Linked DNA regions of Rhodobium gokarnense. The protein of the gene in region 2 binds, or shares a complex with, the protein of the main gene of each other region. Links are inferred from orthologs where the notes say so. Each region holds a gene or a part of one and is shown on either strand. Other genes may lie near its edges.

Region 1 (8,134 bases), on a different replicon or contig from region 2:
CGCCCCTCCATGGAGGCGACGGCGCCGCCGGCCTGAGCGCCGCACTCAGCCGAGCACGGGGCGGACGACCAGCGCCGCTCCGAGCACGATCAGCACCACCAGGACGAGGCGCCGGAACGCGTCCACCGACAGGCGGCGGCGAAGGGCCGTTCCCGCCTTGATGCCGGCAAAGACCGGGACGAGGCCGGCGATCGAGATCGCCAGGGTGTGCCAGGTCATCAGGCCGATCTTGGCGAGCCCGACGGCCATCACCGCGCTCGACAGGCAGAACGAGATGTTGATCGCCTGGATGAAGCGGTCCGGCTCCAGCCTGAGCGCCATCAGGTAGGGCAGGATCGGCATCAGTTGCGAGCCCGTCAGGCCGTTGAAGAAACCGGCCAGGAACCCGGTCGGCGGCGCCAGCGGCGCCTCCAGCCGGCGCGGCACGACAAGCTCCGGGCTGGCAAGCGCAAAGGCCCCGTAGAGCGCCAGCACGACGCCGAGCACGGCGCCGGCCGCAACCCCATCCACCCGGTCCAGGAGGTATAGCCCGAGGACGAGCCCCGGCAGGCTTGCCAGGTAGAGCCAGCGGAACCGCGAAAGGGTCGTGCGGAAGTGCCCGGCCTCGATCATCACCAGGCTGTTGCTGATCAGGGACGGGACGATGACGAGGGGCATCGCCGCCTTCAGGCCGATGGCGAGCGCCAGCACCGGCAGCGCGGAGGTGGAAAAGCCGAGGCCCGTCGCGCCCTTGACGAAGGCAGCGAAGAAGAGACCGGCGGCGACGATTGCGAGTTGCTCCGGCGACACACATTTCCTCCCGTTTGCCCGGTTCCCTTCCGCGCATTGCGCGGCACCGACCTGTTATGGCAAAAGGCGGCGTTGTTCCACATTTGCACGTTGCATTCGTTCAAACGCTCCCGGGTTGGCGCCTTTTCCTCCCGCACCGGCGACCGGCAGAGCGGCCCCCAGCAACGCAGCGTTCCGGAGACCGGCTCCATGACCGACACCCGCTTCGATGTCCTCGGCATCGGCAACGCCATCTACGACCTTTTCGCCCATGTGGAGGACGATTTCCTCGTCCAGGAGAACCTGATCAAGGGCTCCATGCGCCTGGTCGAGACCGAGGAAGCCGAACGGCTCTATGCCAAGATGGGTCCGGCCGTCGGCGCTTCGGGCGGCTGCGCCGGCAACACCGTCTCCGGCGTCTCCTCGTTCGGCGGCTCGGCCGCGTTCGTCGGCAAGGTCGCCGACGACGATGTCGGCCATGCCTATCGCCACGACATCCGCGCCTTCGGCGTCGGCTTCGACACGCCGACGCTGGTCGACGGATCGCCGACCGCGCGCTGCATGATCCTGATCTCGCCGGACGGCGAGCGGACCATGAACACCTATCTCGGCGCCAGCCAGGAGCTGACCCCGGCCGACATCGACCGCGACACGGTGGCGGCCGCCGCGGTCACCTATCTGGAAGGCTATCTGTGGGACCCCCCGGCAGCCAAGGAAGCGTTCCGCACGGCGGCCAAATATGCCCACGAGGCCGGCCGCAAGGTGGCGCTGACGCTGTCGGATTCCTTCTGCGTCGATCGCTTCCGCGAGGAGTTCCTGGACCTGGTGCGCAGCGGCCTCGTCGACGTCCTGTTCTCCAACGAGCACGAGATCCACGCGCTCTACCAGACCGCGGATCTGGCGACCGCGATCGCGGCCGTCCGCCAGGATGCGCCGCTCGCGGTCATCACGCTCGGCGCCAAGGGCTCGATGGTGGTCTGCGGCGAGGAGACGACCGAGGTTGCCGCCGCCCCGGTCGACCGGGTGGTGGACCTCACCGGCGCCGGCGACCTCTATGCCTCCGGCTTCCTGTTCGGCCTGTCGCGGGACTTCGACCATGCCGACTGCGCCGAGCTCGGCGGCATCGCGGCTTCCGAGGTGATCACCCATGTGGGCGCGCGGCCGGAGAAGTCGCTGCGCGACCTGGCAGCGCAGCGCGGCTTTCCGATCTCCTGATCGGCCCGCGCCGGCATGGCGTAGCGTGGCGTCAGAGCGCCGTGCGCTGGCGGATGGCGGCGGCGAGCGTTCCTTCGTCGAGATAGTCGAGCTCGCCGCCGACGGGAACGCCGTGGGCGAGCCGCGAGATCTTGACATCGAGGCCGGCGAGCTGGTCGGAGACGTAGTGGGCCGTCGTCTGGCCTTCGACCGTCGCATTGACGGCGAAGATGATCTCCTTCACCCCGTCCTCGCGTGCCCGATCGATCAGGCTTTCCACGTTGAGGTCCTCCGGGCCGACGCCGTCGAGGGCGGACAGGACGCCGCCGAGCACGTGATAGCGGCCGCTGACGGCGCCGGCGCGCTCCAGCGCCCAGAGGTCGGCGACGTCTTCGACGACGACGATGACGGACGGGTCGCGGCGCGGATCGCGGCACAGGGTGCAGGGATCGGCGGTATCGATGTTGCCGCAGACCTGGCAGGTGACGATGGTGTCCCGGGCAGCCGCCATGGCGGCGGCGAGCGGCACCAGCAGGGACTCTTTCTTCTTCACCAGGTGCAGCGCCGCCCGGCGGGCCGAGCGCGGGCCCAGCCCCGGCAGCTTGGCCAGCAACTGGATCAGCCGCTCGATTTCCGGTCCGATGGGCGAACTCGCCGTCATGTGTCGTGTCGTTCCCTGGAGATTGCGCAAGGCACATTATGCGCTTTGCCGACTGTTCGGTTTTCGTTTTTCAACGGAGCGGCGGGCTTGCGGCGGTTGCCGGATCGTCCGGCTGGCGCGACCTCGCCGGCGCTTTTCCCCTTCTCGGCGTCATTACCGGGCTTGACCCGGCAATCCATCGGGCATTGCGCCCTGCCGCTCCCTCATCATGGACCACCGGGTCAAGCCCGGTGGTGACGCGGAGTGAAGGGTGAGGCCGAGCAAAGACGGCATCGTTCGAGGCCAGCAAGGACGCTCAGAGTAGAAGACGCGCAACGAGAAATCCGCGTCCCATCCGCCACTCGCTTCCTCAGAACGGCATCTTCATGCCCGGCGGCAGGCCCATGCCGCCCATCATTTCCTTGGTCTTTTCCTGCATGACCTCTTCGCTCTTGCCGCGCGCGTCGTTGACGGCGGCCATCACGAGGTCCTCCAGGATCTCGATCTCTTCCGGTTTTGCCAGCGAGGGATCGATCTTCAGGGCCTTCAGCTCGCCCTTGCCGGAGAGCGTTGCCGTGACGAGGCCGGCGCCGGCGCTGCCCTCGACCTCGATCTCGGCGATCTGCTGCTGCATCTCGGCCATCTTGCCCTGCAGGTCCTTGGCCTGCTTCATCATCTTCAGAAAATCCATGGCGTCCTCGTTTGCGTGGGCTGATATCGGTGTCAAAAGCTGCCTGAAATCCGCGCCCGGTCAGTCGGCGTCGTCGTCCGTCTCGCCGTCGCCGGGCTCGGCGTCCGGGTCGGCCGCCGCCGGCTCCGGTTTGGTGACGCGGACGCCGACGATCTCGGCGCCGGGAAAGGCGGAAAGGATCGCCGCGACATTGGGATCTTCCTTCGCCTCGGCAAGGAGGCGGTCGCGCTCGGCGTCGCGGCGCTGGCGCAGGGTCGCGCCGCCGCCCTCGCGGGCAACGGTGACCACCCAGCGCGTGCCGGTCCAGTCGCTGAGCCGGGCGCCGAGTTCACCGGGAAGGCCTGAAGGCGCATCGGGTTCCAGTTCGACCTCGATGCGGCCGGGCTCGAAGCGAACCGGATGCAGCAGCGTTTCGACCTGGTCCTTCAGCTTCAGGTCCCGGTGTGTGCGGGCAAGCTCGGCCACATCGGCGAGGGAGGCAAGGACGATCCCGGCGACCTGCGGCGCGGACGTGGCCGCTAGCGGTTCCGGCGCGGTGAGGTCCGCCATGGCGTCGGGGGCGGCCCGCTCGCTGGCAAGGCTGAGCCGGGCGCGGCCGTCGCCGCCGCCCCGCCCTGCGGACGAATAGTCGGCGCGCGGCGGCGCTGCCGTCGCTTGCGCGCTCGGCCCGGACGCAGCGCTGCCGGTGGTCGTCGCCGGGCGGGTCGGCACCGGGCCGCCCTCGCGCAGCAGCTTCAGGGCCTCGTCCGGGGTCGGCAGGTCGGCGGCATAGCACAGCCGCACCAGCACCATCTCGGCCGCGGCAAGGGGTTTTGGTGCCGTCTGCACCTCCTGGATGCCTTTCAGGAGCATCTGCCAGGCGCGCGACAGCACGCGGACGGACAGGCTCTCGGCGAATTCACCGCCGCGGCGGCGCTCTTCCTCCGTGACGGCGACGCCGCCGACGGCATCGGCCGCGAATTTCAGCCGCGTCACCAAGTGGACGAATTCGGCAAGGTCGATCAGCACCACGGCGGGATCGGCGCCGACCTCGTACTGGCCCGCCAGTTCGGCAAGTGCGCCGGCGACGTCGCCGGCCATCAGCCTGGCGAACAGGTCGATGACGCGGGCGCGGTCGGCAAGGCCGAGCATGTCGCGCACATCCTCGGTGCGGATGCTGCCGCCGGCATGGGCGATCGCCTGGTCGAGCAGCGACAGGGAATCGCGCGCCGAGCCCTCGGCGGCGCGGGCGATCAGGGTCAGCGCCTCCGGGACGACCGCGACGTTCTCCGCCGAGGCGATCTTTGCCATATGCTCGACCAGGAGATCGGCGTCGATGCGCCGCAGGTCAAAGCGCTGGCAGCGCGACAGCACGGTCACCGGCACCTTGCGGATTTCCGTGGTCGCAAAAACGAACTTCACGTGCTCGGGCGGCTCTTCCAGCGTCTTCAGCAAGCCGTTGAAGGCCGCCGCGGAGAGCATGTGCACCTCATCGATGATGTAGACCTTGTAGCGCGCCGACACCGGCCGGTAGCGCACCTGCTCGATGATCTCGCGGATGTCGGCGATGCCGGTGTGGGAGGCGGCGTCCATCTCCACCACGTCGACATGGCGGCCTTCCATGATGGCGGCGCAATGCTCGCCGAACTCCGGCATGTGGATGGTCGGCTGGTCGATCTTGCCGGGGATTTCGTAATTGAGAGCGCGGGCGAGAATGCGGGCGGTCGTCGTCTTGCCGACGCCGCGCACGCCGGTGAGCATCCAGGCCTGGGCGATGCGGCCGGTCTCAAAGGCGTTGGACAGGGTGCGGACCATCGGCGCCTGGCCGATCAGCTCCTCGAAGGTCTCCGGGCGGTATTTGCGGGCAAGCACGCGGTAGACGCCCGTCGTCCCGGCGCCGGAGGCCCCGGATTCGGGCGAAGGGGCACCGTCCGTGGAAGGGGCGCCGTCCGTCTGAGAGGTGCCGTCCATGCCGCTGTCATCACCGCTCGCCTCGCCCGCGGGCGCCCGTGTCGGCGCCATATCGGGCGGACCTCAATGCCCACGCCGCATCCGCGTGCTCGCCTGCGGCGCGGCCGCCATCCCCTGGCGGCGGGCGGGTGGGAGGCTGAACAGTGACCCGGACCGATCTCGTTAGGGCTGCTTCCTTCCGGACCTGACCCGGTTGGCGAGTGGCACGTCCACAGCCAACCTCCCGCTTCCGATATGGCAGTTTCGGTGCCGGCGTGCAAGTCGTCTCGGCCGCGCCGGCGGAGCGGCCGGGCGGCGCTGCCGGATGGTCACGACGCCGGACCCCGTGCGCCGGCGGCGCCTGCCGCGCGAAACGATGCCGGGCACCCCCAGCAAAAACGGCAATGCTGCTGACCTTAAACAGCACCGGTGAGCATGCACTGTATACAAAAACTGCCGAAAAGACTTCGTATTTGGATAGATTTTTCGCTGGTACAATTAATGGTATATGTCTTTTACTTCGAAAGTCGGAGATCGCGTAAGGATTTATCCCTAAAATACGACGTTTTTTGCGAGTCTTTTAGCCTTCTTTAAGCAGTTAAAAGCCTAATTGAACCAACCGTTGGGTTTGGAGATCAACAAGAATGAACCTCACCATCCGCCAGCGCCTGCTCGGACAATTGGGCATTGTGTCCGTCGGGCTGATAGCGCTCATCGTCGTGTTCGCCCTGTCCTACCGATCGGAGATGATCGCGCAGACCCGGACCGGCCTCGCGAACTACGTGGAAAACGCCTACACCATCATCGAAAGCTACGCCAAGCGCGCCGAAGCCGGCGAAATGACCGAGGACGCGGCCAAGCAGCAGGCCATCGACGCCGTCATGGCGATGCGCTACGGCGGCAGCGGCTATCTCTGGATCCACAATCTCGACGACATCATGATCGCGCACCCGCTCAATCCGGGTCTCGTCGGCAAGAACCTCGCCAACCTCGAAGACGCCAAGGGCGACAAGTTCTTCCTCGGCATGAACGATGTCATCCGCAACAACAACGGCTCGGGCTACTACACCTATTACTGGGCCAAGCCCGGCGAGGCGAAGGACAAGTCATTCCCGAAGGAGTCCTACGTCCGGCTGTTCAGGCCCTGGGGCTACGTCATCGGCACCGGCGTCTATATCGACGACCTCAACGCCAAGATCTTCAATACCGTTCTGTTCGTTGGCGCGATGGCGCTCGCTGTGCTGGCCGTGGTCGGCTTCCTCGCGGTGATGATCTCGCGCTCGATCAACAAGCCGCTCGCCCGCATCAAGGCGGCCATGCTGCAGCTTGCCGACGGACGCACCGACATCGAACTCGATGACGCCCACATGCCGCCGGACATCAAGGAGATGGCCGACACCGTCGTCGTCTTCCGCGATAACGCCGTGGAGCGCCAGGCCCTGCGCGACAAGCAGGACGCGGAGCAGAACCGCCGCCTGGAGCGCCAGCGCCGGGTCGAGGAGCTGATCCAGATCTTCCAGGGCTCCAGCGAGGAAGCGCTCGCCGCCGTCGGAGACTACATGGACCAGGTGCAGAATTCGGCCAAGGCCCTTGCCGGCATCGCCGAGAGCACCTCGACCCAGGCAACGGGCGCCGCCGGCGCCTCCGACGAGGCCTCCAACAACGTCCAGACCGTCGCCGCGGCCTCCGAAGAGCTCGCCGCCTCGATCTCGGAAATTTCCAGCCAGGTCGGCCGCACCAACCAGATCGTCGACGTCGCCACCTCGTCCACCGAGGCGGCGAACGAGAAGGTCGCGGCGCTGGCCGAGGCCGCCCAGAAGATCGGCGACGTGGTCAACCTGATCCAGGACATCGCCGAGCAGACCAACCTCCTCGCCCTCAACGCCACCATCGAGGCGGCGCGTGCGGGCGAGATGGGCAAGGGCTTTGCGGTCGTTGCCTCGGAGGTCAAGACGCTCGCCAACCAGACCGCCAAGGCGACCGAGGAGATCGGCTCGCAGATCGCCTTCGTCCAGGAATCGACCCGCGAGGCGGTCGAGGCCATCGAGGGCATCGCCAAGACCATGGTCGACGTCAACGGCTACACCTCTTCGATCGCCGCCGCGGTCGAGGAACAGGGCGCGGCGACCAACGAGATCTCGCGCAATGCCGGCGAGGCCGCCTCGGGCACGCTCCGCGTCGCCCAGAACATGAGCGGCGTCATGGAGCGGGTCGCGGAGACCAACCAGTCGGCCGACCAGGTCGAACAGCTCGCCCGGGAAGCCGCCGGCCAGGCCAACAATCTGAGGACGGCCGTCAGCGACTTCCTGCAAAAGATCGCAGCGGCGTAAAACCCGCTCGACGCGGAACCGGTGCCTTCCCTTCCTCCCCCCTCGGGTCGGCACCGGTTTTCGTCTGTGAGGCATCCCGCCCGGCGGACGACTCGGATAAGGTCCCGGCGCCAACCGGAGCCCCCCGTTTCATGACCGATGCCTTCTCCCTCCACCCGCAGCTTGACGCCGACAGCAGCCCGATCGCGGACCTTGGCCTTTCGACCGTGCGGCTGATGGACGATGCCACCTATCCCTGGCTGTTGCTGGTGCCGCGGGTGCCGGGTGCGGTGGAACTGATCGACCTTTCGCGCGACGACCGGCACCTCCTCATGGACGAGATCGCGGCGGCCGAAACCGCGCTTCGATCCGTGACCGGCTGCGACAAGCTCAATGTGGGCGCGCTCGGCAACATGGTGCCGCAGCTCCACATCCACGTCATTGCCCGCTTCAAGGGGGATGCGGCCTGGCCGGGCCCGGTCTGGGGCAAGGTGCCGGCGCGGCCCTATGCACCGGACGAGAAATCCAGCCTCATTGCCCGGCTCACGGATGCCCTTGCCGGAGCCGGGCGATGAAGGGCCTCGTCTTTCGCGAGCGCGAGGC
Region 2 (8,113 bases):
GCCGGCATGGGGGTTGCCGGCGACCCCCATGCCGGGGTGACGGTCAAGCACCGCTCGCGGGTCAGGAAGGATCCGACACAGCCGAATTTGCGCCAGGTCCACCTCATCCATGCCGAGCTTTTCGCCGAACTGGCGGAGAAGGGGTTCGATGTCGGGCCGGCCGACCTCGGCGAGAACATCACCACAGCCGGCCTCGATCTCCTGGCGCTGCCGCGCGGCACGCGGCTTGCCATCGGCGCCGAGGCGGTGGTCGCGATCACCGGCCTGCGCAATCCGTGCGCCCAGATCGACGGGTTCCGAAAGGGACTGCTGAGGGCGGTGATCGGGCGTGATGGCGCCGGCCGGCCGGTCCTGAAGGCCGGCGTCATGGGCATCGTCCTTGCCGGCGGTGCCGTGCGGCCGGGCGATGCCGTGGCGGTCACCCTGCCGCCGAAACCGCATATTGCCCTTGAGCGGGTCTGACCGCGCTGACGTTGCAGGTGCTCAGCGCGAGGCGATGGTCAGCGCCGCAGCGGCCATCGCCGTGCCGGCGATGCGGTTGACGAGCCGCAGCCCACGTCCGGACCGCATCAGGTCGCGGGCCCGGTCGACCGCAAACACATAGACCGCCATGCCCGCCGGCAGCACCACGGCGATGGCGCCGCCGCAGGCGAGCGCATCGGCCAGTTCCAGCGTCTTCAGGTCGACGACGGTCGGCAGGATGGCGAGGTAGAAGACCATGGTCTTGGGATTGCCGAGCGTGATCGCGAGCGACGTGAAAGCGGCGGACAAGGACGAACCGAGAGAGGCCGCCCGCACGCTCGCCCTCGGCTGCGGCTCAGACGTCCAGGCCTTGAAAGCGAGATAGAGCAGATAGGCGATGCTCAGATATTTGATCGCCACGAACGCGGCATGGAAGGTCTGGGCGATAAGGGCTAGGCCGCCAACGGCACAGGCGAACCAGATGAGGTTCCCGGTCACCATGCCGACGACATAGGGCACCGCGTCGCGCCGCCCGTGGGCGAGCGTATGGCCGATCAGGCCGACGACGCCCGGCCCCGGCGTCATCACCGCCAGAAAATAGACGCCGACGAAAACGGCGAGCCCGAAAAAGCTCATGGCTGGGGTCCGGATGGAAGGTGAGGTTCCCGATCAGGCGCCGCCCGCGGCAAAAAGTCAATATGGCTGACCTATTGCGGTCCGATGTTGCCCGGGCCGGTCAATCGAGGAAGATCAGGGCCGTGCCGGCGATGACGAGGCCGGCGCCGACGAAGGCCCAGAGCGACGGCCGCTCGCCCGTATGGACCCAGAGCAGCGGCAGGATCAGCACCGGCGAGGTGGCGGAGAGCGTGGAGATGATGCCGACTTCCCCGCCGGAGAGCGCATAGAGCACCAGCGTCATGCCGACGCCCATGGAAACGAAGCCGGAGAGCGCGATCTGGCCGACGATGCGGGCGTTGATCGGGTTCCGCTGGCGGAATTTCAGCACCGGGAGCTGCATCAGGAGCGTGAGGCCGAGGGCGCCGATGGCGACGCGGATCGCCGAGACAGCGACCGGATCGGCGCCCGACGCCATCACCGGCCGGGCGATCAGCGAGCCGAGCGCCTGGGAGAGCGCCGAGGCGAGCCCGAGCCCGATGCCGACCCACAGCGGCCCGCGGATGGTCTCCCACTGGTGAAGCTGCGAGCGGCGCTTGCCGAAGACGATGGCCATGACGACGCCGACCACCGACAGGGCTATGCCGGTGACGGCCCGCGCCGACAGCACCTCGCCGAGCAGTAGCCAGCCGAGCAGCGCGGCGAGCGGTGCGTTGAGGGCAAAGAGGATGCCGGAGCGCCGCGGCCCGAGCCGGTTCATCGTGAGGAAGAGTGCGGTATCGCCGAGGAAGATGCCGATGAAGCCGGAGGCGAGGATGGCAAGGGTCTGGTCGCTGGAAACCGTCGCCCAGCCGCCGGTGAGCGTCGCGGCGACGGCCAGCATGACGAAGACCATCGCCATGCGCAACCGGTTGAAGGCGATGGCGCCGAGGTGCTGGGACGGGCCGGCGGAGAGGAGCCCGCCGAAGGCCCAAAGGAGCGCGGCCGCAAGGGCGGCGAGTTCGAAGGTCATGGCATCGGCCGAAGGATGGTGCGGCGGGGCCGCGAGACGGTATCAATCGGCTGATTACGCCAAGCGGCGCGCGCCGTCACGCCGTTTGTTTCGAGGGATCACGCGGCATCCGAGACCGTGCCGTCCTGGACGGCGAACCGCTGGGCGCGGTCCTCCAGGGCGGCAAAGAGGGAAAGGTCCGTGCCGGTCATCCAGGCCTGGACGCCGAGGCGGTCGAGGGCGGCAAAGAGCCCGGCCCGCCGGTGGCTGTCGAGATGGGCGGCGACCTCGTCGAGGAGCAGGAGGGGCGTCCGTCCCGTCATCTCCTCCACCAGCCGCGCATGGGCAAGGACGAGGCCGAGAAGCAGCGCCTTCTGCTCGCCGGTGGAGCAGGTCTCCGCCGCCATGTCCTTCGGCCCGTGGCGCACCAGGAGGTCGCTGCGGTGGGGACCGGTGAGCGCCCGCCCGGCCGTCCGGTCGCGCGGCCGGGCGGCGGCAAGCGTCTCGCGATAGCTGTCCTCGACCTCGACGGCCGGACGGCCGGAAACCTCGCGCTCCAACTCGCCGTCAAGGGTGAGCGCGGCATCGGGAAACGGCGATTCGGGGTCGTGGTGGGCGGAAATCAGCCGGGAGAAGCAGGCGGCAAGCTCGGCCCGTGCGGCGGCGACGGCGACGGCGTATTCGGCCATCTGCGCTTCCAGCCCGTCGAGCCAGGAACTGCGGCCGCCCTCTTCCAGCACTTTGTTGCGTTCGCGCATCGCCTTTTCGAACGAGGAGACCCGGCGGGCATGGTCGCGGTCGATGGCCAGCACCAGCCGGTCGAGGAAGCGCCGCCGGTCGCCGGCCGGGCCGGTGAAGAGCCCGTCCATCGCCGGCGTCAGCCACAGGACGCGGGCAACGTCGAGCAGCTCTTCGGAGCTCCGCGCGGTGGTGCCGTCGATGCGGATGCGGCGCTGGCGCTCCGGGTCCGGCCCGTCGGCGACGAGTCCGGTGCCGACGACGGTCTCGCCGGCAGCACCAAGGAGCGTCGCCGCAACGGCCCAGCCGCCGGCGCCGCCCTGGCGCGAAACGTCCTCAAGCCGGGCCCGCCGGAGGCCGCGGCCGGGCGAGAGATAGGACAGTGCTTCCAGGATGTTGGTCTTGCCGGCGCCATTCTCGCCGCAAAGCACCACATGGCGGCCGTCCGGCGTCAGCGACAGGCGGGCGTAGTTCCGGAAATCGGTCAGCTTCAGGGCAGTGACGGAAAGGGCACCGGGTGAGGTCATCGGCGGTGCACAAGGACCCTTTCGAGCGGCGGGAAGGCCGGTTTCGCCGTCACACCCGCATCGGCATCAGGACGTAGAGCGTGCTCTTGTCGCCCTGGTCACGGATCAGCGTCGGCGAGCCCGGATCGGCGAGGAGAAAGACGATGGTGTCGCTGCCAAGCTGGGCGGTGATGTCGAGCAGATAGCGGGAATTGAAGCCGATCTCCAGGTCCTCCGCCTCGTAGTCGACGGCCAGTTCTTCCGTGGCGCTGCCGGAATCCGGATTGTTGACGGTCAGCACGAGCCGGCCCTCGGCAAGCTGCAGCTTCACGGCCCGGCCGCGCTCCGAGGAGATCGTCGAGACGCGGTCGACCGCCTCCTTGAAGGGGTCCCGGTCGACGATCAGTTCCTTGTCGTTGTTCTGCGGGATCACCCGCGCATAGTCCGGGAAGGTGCCGTCGATCAGCTTGGAGGTCAGCACCACAGAACCGATGGTGAAGCGGATCTTGGCGTCCGACAGCTCGACCTGGACGGTCGCTTCCGGGTCTTCCACGAGCTTCTGGATCTCGCCGACGGTCTTGCGCGGCACGATGATGCCGGGCATGCCGGCGGCCCCTTCCGGCGCCCTGGTGTCGGCCTGGGCGAGCCGGTGGCCGTCGGTGGCAACCGCGCGCAGCACGGTTTCACCGTTCAGCTCGGTGGTATGGAAATAGATGCCGTTGAGGTAGTAGCGCGTCTCCTCGGTGGAGATCGCGAACTGGGTGCGGTCGACGAGGCGCTTCAGTTCGCGCGCGTCGATCTCGAAGGAGTGGCTGAAGCTGCCGGCGGTCAGATCCGGAAAGTCGGTCTCCGGCAGCATCTGCAGGCTGAAATTCGAGCGCCCCGATGACAGCGTCATCAGGCTGTCGTCGCCGGCCGTCTCCAGCACCGTCTCGGCGCCGTCCGGCAGCTTGCGGACGATGTCGTAGAGCATATGGGCCGGAATCGTCGTCGCCCCCGGCTGCTCGATCATCGCCGCCACGGTTTCCGAAACTTCCAGGTCGAGGTCGGTCGCCTTCAGCCGCATCTCGCCGCCTTCCGCGCGCATCAGCACGTTGGACAGGATCGGGATGGTGCTGCGCCGCTCCACGACGCGGTGCACATGGGTGAGGGACTTCAGCAAGTCGGCCCGCTCGAGTGTGACTTTCATGGGATCGATTCCAGACTTGGCGACTATTCGAATATCGGCCGGAAGGCGGGGTCGCGTGCCGTGGGATTGCGGCCACTACCCTCGGGTAACGGGACTGACGAAACTGCCCTTAAAGCGTCCGATATGCAAGAGGGCGCAACATCGCTGTTGCGCCCTCCAGTCCGCCGCATCTCGCCAGGCCGCGCAACGGGGTCCGGAGCGCGCCGGGAACGGGGATGTTTCAAGGGAAAGCGGCGCTTTTCGGGCGCTGCGATCTCCCTCGCGGTCAGTTGTCGAGCAGCCTTTTCAGGAGCTCCACCTCGTCGGCCACCGCCTTGTCGGTGGACACGAGATTCTCGATCTTGCGCACCGCATGCAGGACCGTCGTGTGATCCCTGCCGCCGAAATGGCGGCCGATCTCCGGCAGCGAGCGCGGCGTCAGCGCCTTGGCCAGGAACATGGCGATCTGCCGCGGCCGGACGATCGCCCGGTTGCGCCGCGCCGAGGTCAGGTCGTCGCGGGTGACGCTGTAATGCTTGGAGACGGTGCGCTGGATGTCCTCGATGCGCACCCGCCGCCGCTCCTTGGCGCGGACCAGGTCGCGCAGCGACATCTCGGCCATTTCCAGGCTGATCGGCGCGCCGGTGAGCTGGTTGGCGGCGAGCAGCCGGTTGACCGCGCCGTCAAGGTCGCGGGAATTGGCCGTGACGTGCCGGGCAACGTAGTCGAGGACGTCGTCGGGGACGGCAAGGCTGGCGCCGCCATTGCGGGCCGCCGCGATGCGCTGGGACAGGATGGACCGGCGCAAGCCGTAGTCCGGCGCGCATATCTGGGCCAGCAGCCCGCCGTTCAGCCGCGAGCGGACGCGCTCGTCGAGGGATTCCAGCTCAACGGGCGGTCGGTCGGCGGCAACCACCACCTGCCGGGCGCCGTCGATGAGGGCGTTGAGGGTGTGGCAGAACTCCTTCTGCACCTGCGGCCCGTGCAGGAACTGCAAGTCGTCGATGAGTAGGAGGTCGATGCCCCGGAACCCGTCCTTGAAGGCGATCGCCGACTGCGACTGAAGCGCCGCCACGAAGCGGTACATGAAGTGCTCGGCGGTCAGGTACAGGACCCGGCGTCCGGGCGTTGCCGCGCGCGCCTCGGCGGCGATCGCCTGCAACAGGTGCGTCTTGCCGAGGCCGACGGAAGCGCAGAGATAGAGCGGATTGTAGGTGGTCGGGGCGGCCGCCGCGATCTGCCGCGCCGCCGCCAGCGCCAGCGTGTTGGAGGCGCCTTCCATGAAGCTGTCGAAGGTCAGCCGCGGATCGAGCGGCGAGGAAAAGGCGTTGTCGGCGCGCTCGGCCGCCCGGCTGCTCTCGCTGCGCAGCGAGGCCTCGGTGCGGACTGCCGCGCCGCCGCGCTTTGCCGCCTCGACGGCCGCCGAGCGCGCTTCCGGGCCGGCCGCGGTGCGGGCAAGCGTCTGGCGCGGACGGGTGGCGCCGCGCACCGTCAGCTCGATGCGGCGGATATCTTCGCATTCGCTGCGCCACAGGCCGATCAGCCGGTCGCCGTAATGGGACTGAATCCACTGCTTCAGGAACCGCGTCGGCACCGACAGGTGCACCGTCCCGTTGGAACGGTCCTCCAGGTCGACCCGCTCGAACCAGCTCGTATAGACCTCCTCGCCGAGCTCGCTGCGCAGCCGTCGGCGCACCCGGGACCAGTCGTCCAGATCTCCCGAGGGAACCGTTTCTTCGGCTCGTGCCATATCAGATAGCCTCCATTTCATGCCTGCCGGCAGGACCGTGCGCCGCCGCGGCTGCCGGTCTGCCGTATCCGTCCTCGCCGGCTGCGGGGGCGCCTTCACGGGTGCCCGGGTCCGCCGCCTGCCGTTGCTTGTGTGCCGGGATCCGCCTCGATCTTGCCGGCTCTCAAAAGGTCGTCCGGTTACCTTTCGGCAACCATGTTTTTTGTGTCATCGTTGGTCGATAGCGCAGGGAATACCCCACGCCGGCGACAAGGTCGCACGATCCGAATGAACCGTATAAGTTGAATTCGTGACGAACCGATCCGCTGGTTAGCGGCGGTCGCGGCCCCGGGAGGAGGGCCGCCGTTCGACAAGTGTTCGATGTCTAGATTTTAGGCAATAGATATTCATTGCTCTCGACATAGGCCTCGAAAACTTCCCGATGTGTGGTTGACGCTGGAGCCCCAGCCCCGATGACTTGAAGCTAGCCAATCGGCCCCGGCGCCGCAACAGTGAGGATTCTGAAACCCGCGAAATTGAGCCATTTTGGATCACCCCGGCGATGGGACGACGGGTCGCGACGGGTCGATTTCCGCCTGTGGAGTCAACGGATTCTGGCGCGGAAAAAATGGCACGTTTACGGTATCGAATTCTTCAAAAAAAATCGCTTCCGCGGCGCCCGTGAGGAGCTCGAATCCGCCTGAATCGAAGTCCTCCAAAAAGACCGGTGCTTAACGCTTTGTTAACTTTTGGATTTTTATGACACGTCGCCCCAACCAACCGTAAGTTGAATCGTTCCAGGCCTTTTGCCGGATCACACAACTTTTCTTTCGCCCGGAAACGAAAAACCCGGCGCTGGGCGCCGGGTTTCAAACGGTTTTATGACAGTTGGGCGGGGAGGGTTCAGGCACCCACCGCCTTCACCCGCGCCGACAGCCGCGACACTTTCCGCGAGGCGGTATTCTTGTGCACCACGCCGCTGCCGGCGGCGCGCATGATTTCCGTCTCCGCCTGCCTCAGCGCCTCGTTGGCGGCGGCCTTGTCGCCGCCGGCGATGGCCTCTTCGACCTTGCGGATAAAATTGCGCATGCGGCTGCGCCGGGATTTGTTGATCTCCGTGCGCCGCGCGATTTTGCGAGCCATTTTCTTGGCCGAGACCGTATTGGCCATGCGTGTTTCCCGATTCCGTGCGATTTGCGGTTAGACGCTGCGCCGGCACCCGCAATAATGTCGATGGTCGCGGCGCAACAGGTTCCATGGGCGGCGGGTCCACCGCCACCGATCCCGGCGCTTATACTTGGCCGCATGGGGAACGTCAATCGGAACCGGGAAATCCGGCCAAAAAGCACGCGCCGGTCGCCGTTTCGGGCTGTCGGTCCGGGCCCTAGCGATTGCGGAACTGCGGCGAGCGTTTTTCCACGAACGCCTGCATGCCTTCCTTCTGGTCCTCGGTGGCGAACAGGGAATGGAACAGCCGCCGCTCGAAGCGGGTGCCCTCCGCGAGCGTCGTCTCATAGGCCCGGTTGACCGCCTCCTTGGTCATCATCACCGCCGGCAGCGAGAAGTCGGCGATCTTGGCGGCGACCGCCAGGGCGTCGTCGAGCATTTCGTCGAGCGGCAGGACGCGGCTGACGAGGCCGGAGCTTTCCGCCTCCTCGGCCGACATCATGCGGCCGGTGAGGCACATCTCCATCGCCTTCGACTTGCCTACGAAGCGGGTCAGGCGCTGGGTGCCGCCGGCGCCGGGCATGACGCCGAGGGTGATCTCCGGCTGGCCGAACTTGGCGTTTTCCGCGGCGATGATGATGTCGCACATCATGGCGAGCTCGCAGCCGCCGCCGAGCGCGTAGCCGGCGACCGCGGCGATCACCGGCTTCCTGTTGCGCGCCACCCGGTCCCAGGTG

Evidence for each region.
Region 1: the proteins of dnaN (region 2) and M2319_RS22355 are in contact, whole or in part, in a cryo-EM structure (PDB 8GIZ), measured with the Escherichia coli proteins. The link is inferred for Rhodobium gokarnense from one-to-one orthologs.

The regions. Positions count from the first base shown.
Region 1 is NZ_JAOQNS010000019.1:17,811-25,944, reverse strand. What follows is about bases 2,799-5,742. They hold M2319_RS22355 (DNA polymerase III subunit gamma/tau), read right to left. Parts: upstream 5,244-5,742; coding sequence 3,354-5,243; downstream 2,799-3,353. Other genes in these bases: M2319_RS22360 (YbaB/EbfC family nucleoid-associated protein), read right to left, coding at 2,973-3,293. Outside these bases: M2319_RS22380 (glutathione S-transferase), read left to right, coding at 1-36; M2319_RS22375 (sulfite exporter TauE/SafE family protein), read right to left, coding at 46-789; M2319_RS22370 (adenosine kinase), read left to right, coding at 979-1,983; recombination mediator RecR, read right to left, coding at 2,015-2,623; M2319_RS22345 (methyl-accepting chemotaxis protein), read left to right, coding at 5,867-7,552; M2319_RS22340 (HIT family protein), read left to right, coding at 7,684-8,106; nudC (NAD(+) diphosphatase), read left to right, coding at 8,103-8,134. UniProt on the Escherichia coli protein: Part of the beta sliding clamp loading complex, which hydrolyzes ATP to load the beta clamp onto primed DNA to form the DNA replication pre-initiation complex.
Region 2 is NZ_JAOQNS010000018.1:16,512-24,624, forward strand. Bases 2,443-5,365 are described here. They hold dnaN (DNA polymerase III subunit beta), read right to left. Parts: upstream 4,502-5,365; coding sequence 3,383-4,501; downstream 2,443-3,382. Other genes in these bases: recF (DNA replication/repair protein RecF), read right to left, coding at 2,443-3,333; dnaA (chromosomal replication initiator protein DnaA), read right to left, coding at 4,767-5,365. In the rest of the region: M2319_RS22035 (MOSC domain-containing protein), read left to right, coding at 1-462; M2319_RS22040 (LysE family translocator), read right to left, coding at 484-1,098; M2319_RS22045 (DMT family transporter), read right to left, coding at 1,199-2,089; more of recF, read right to left, coding at 2,188-2,442; more of dnaA, read right to left, coding at 5,366-6,230; rpsT (30S ribosomal protein S20), read right to left, coding at 7,113-7,379; M2319_RS22070 (enoyl-CoA hydratase), read right to left, coding at 7,594-8,113. UniProt on the Escherichia coli protein: Confers DNA tethering and processivity to DNA polymerases and other proteins. Acts as a clamp, forming a ring around DNA (a reaction catalyzed by the clamp-loading complex) which diffuses in an ATP-independent manner freely and bidirectionally along dsDNA.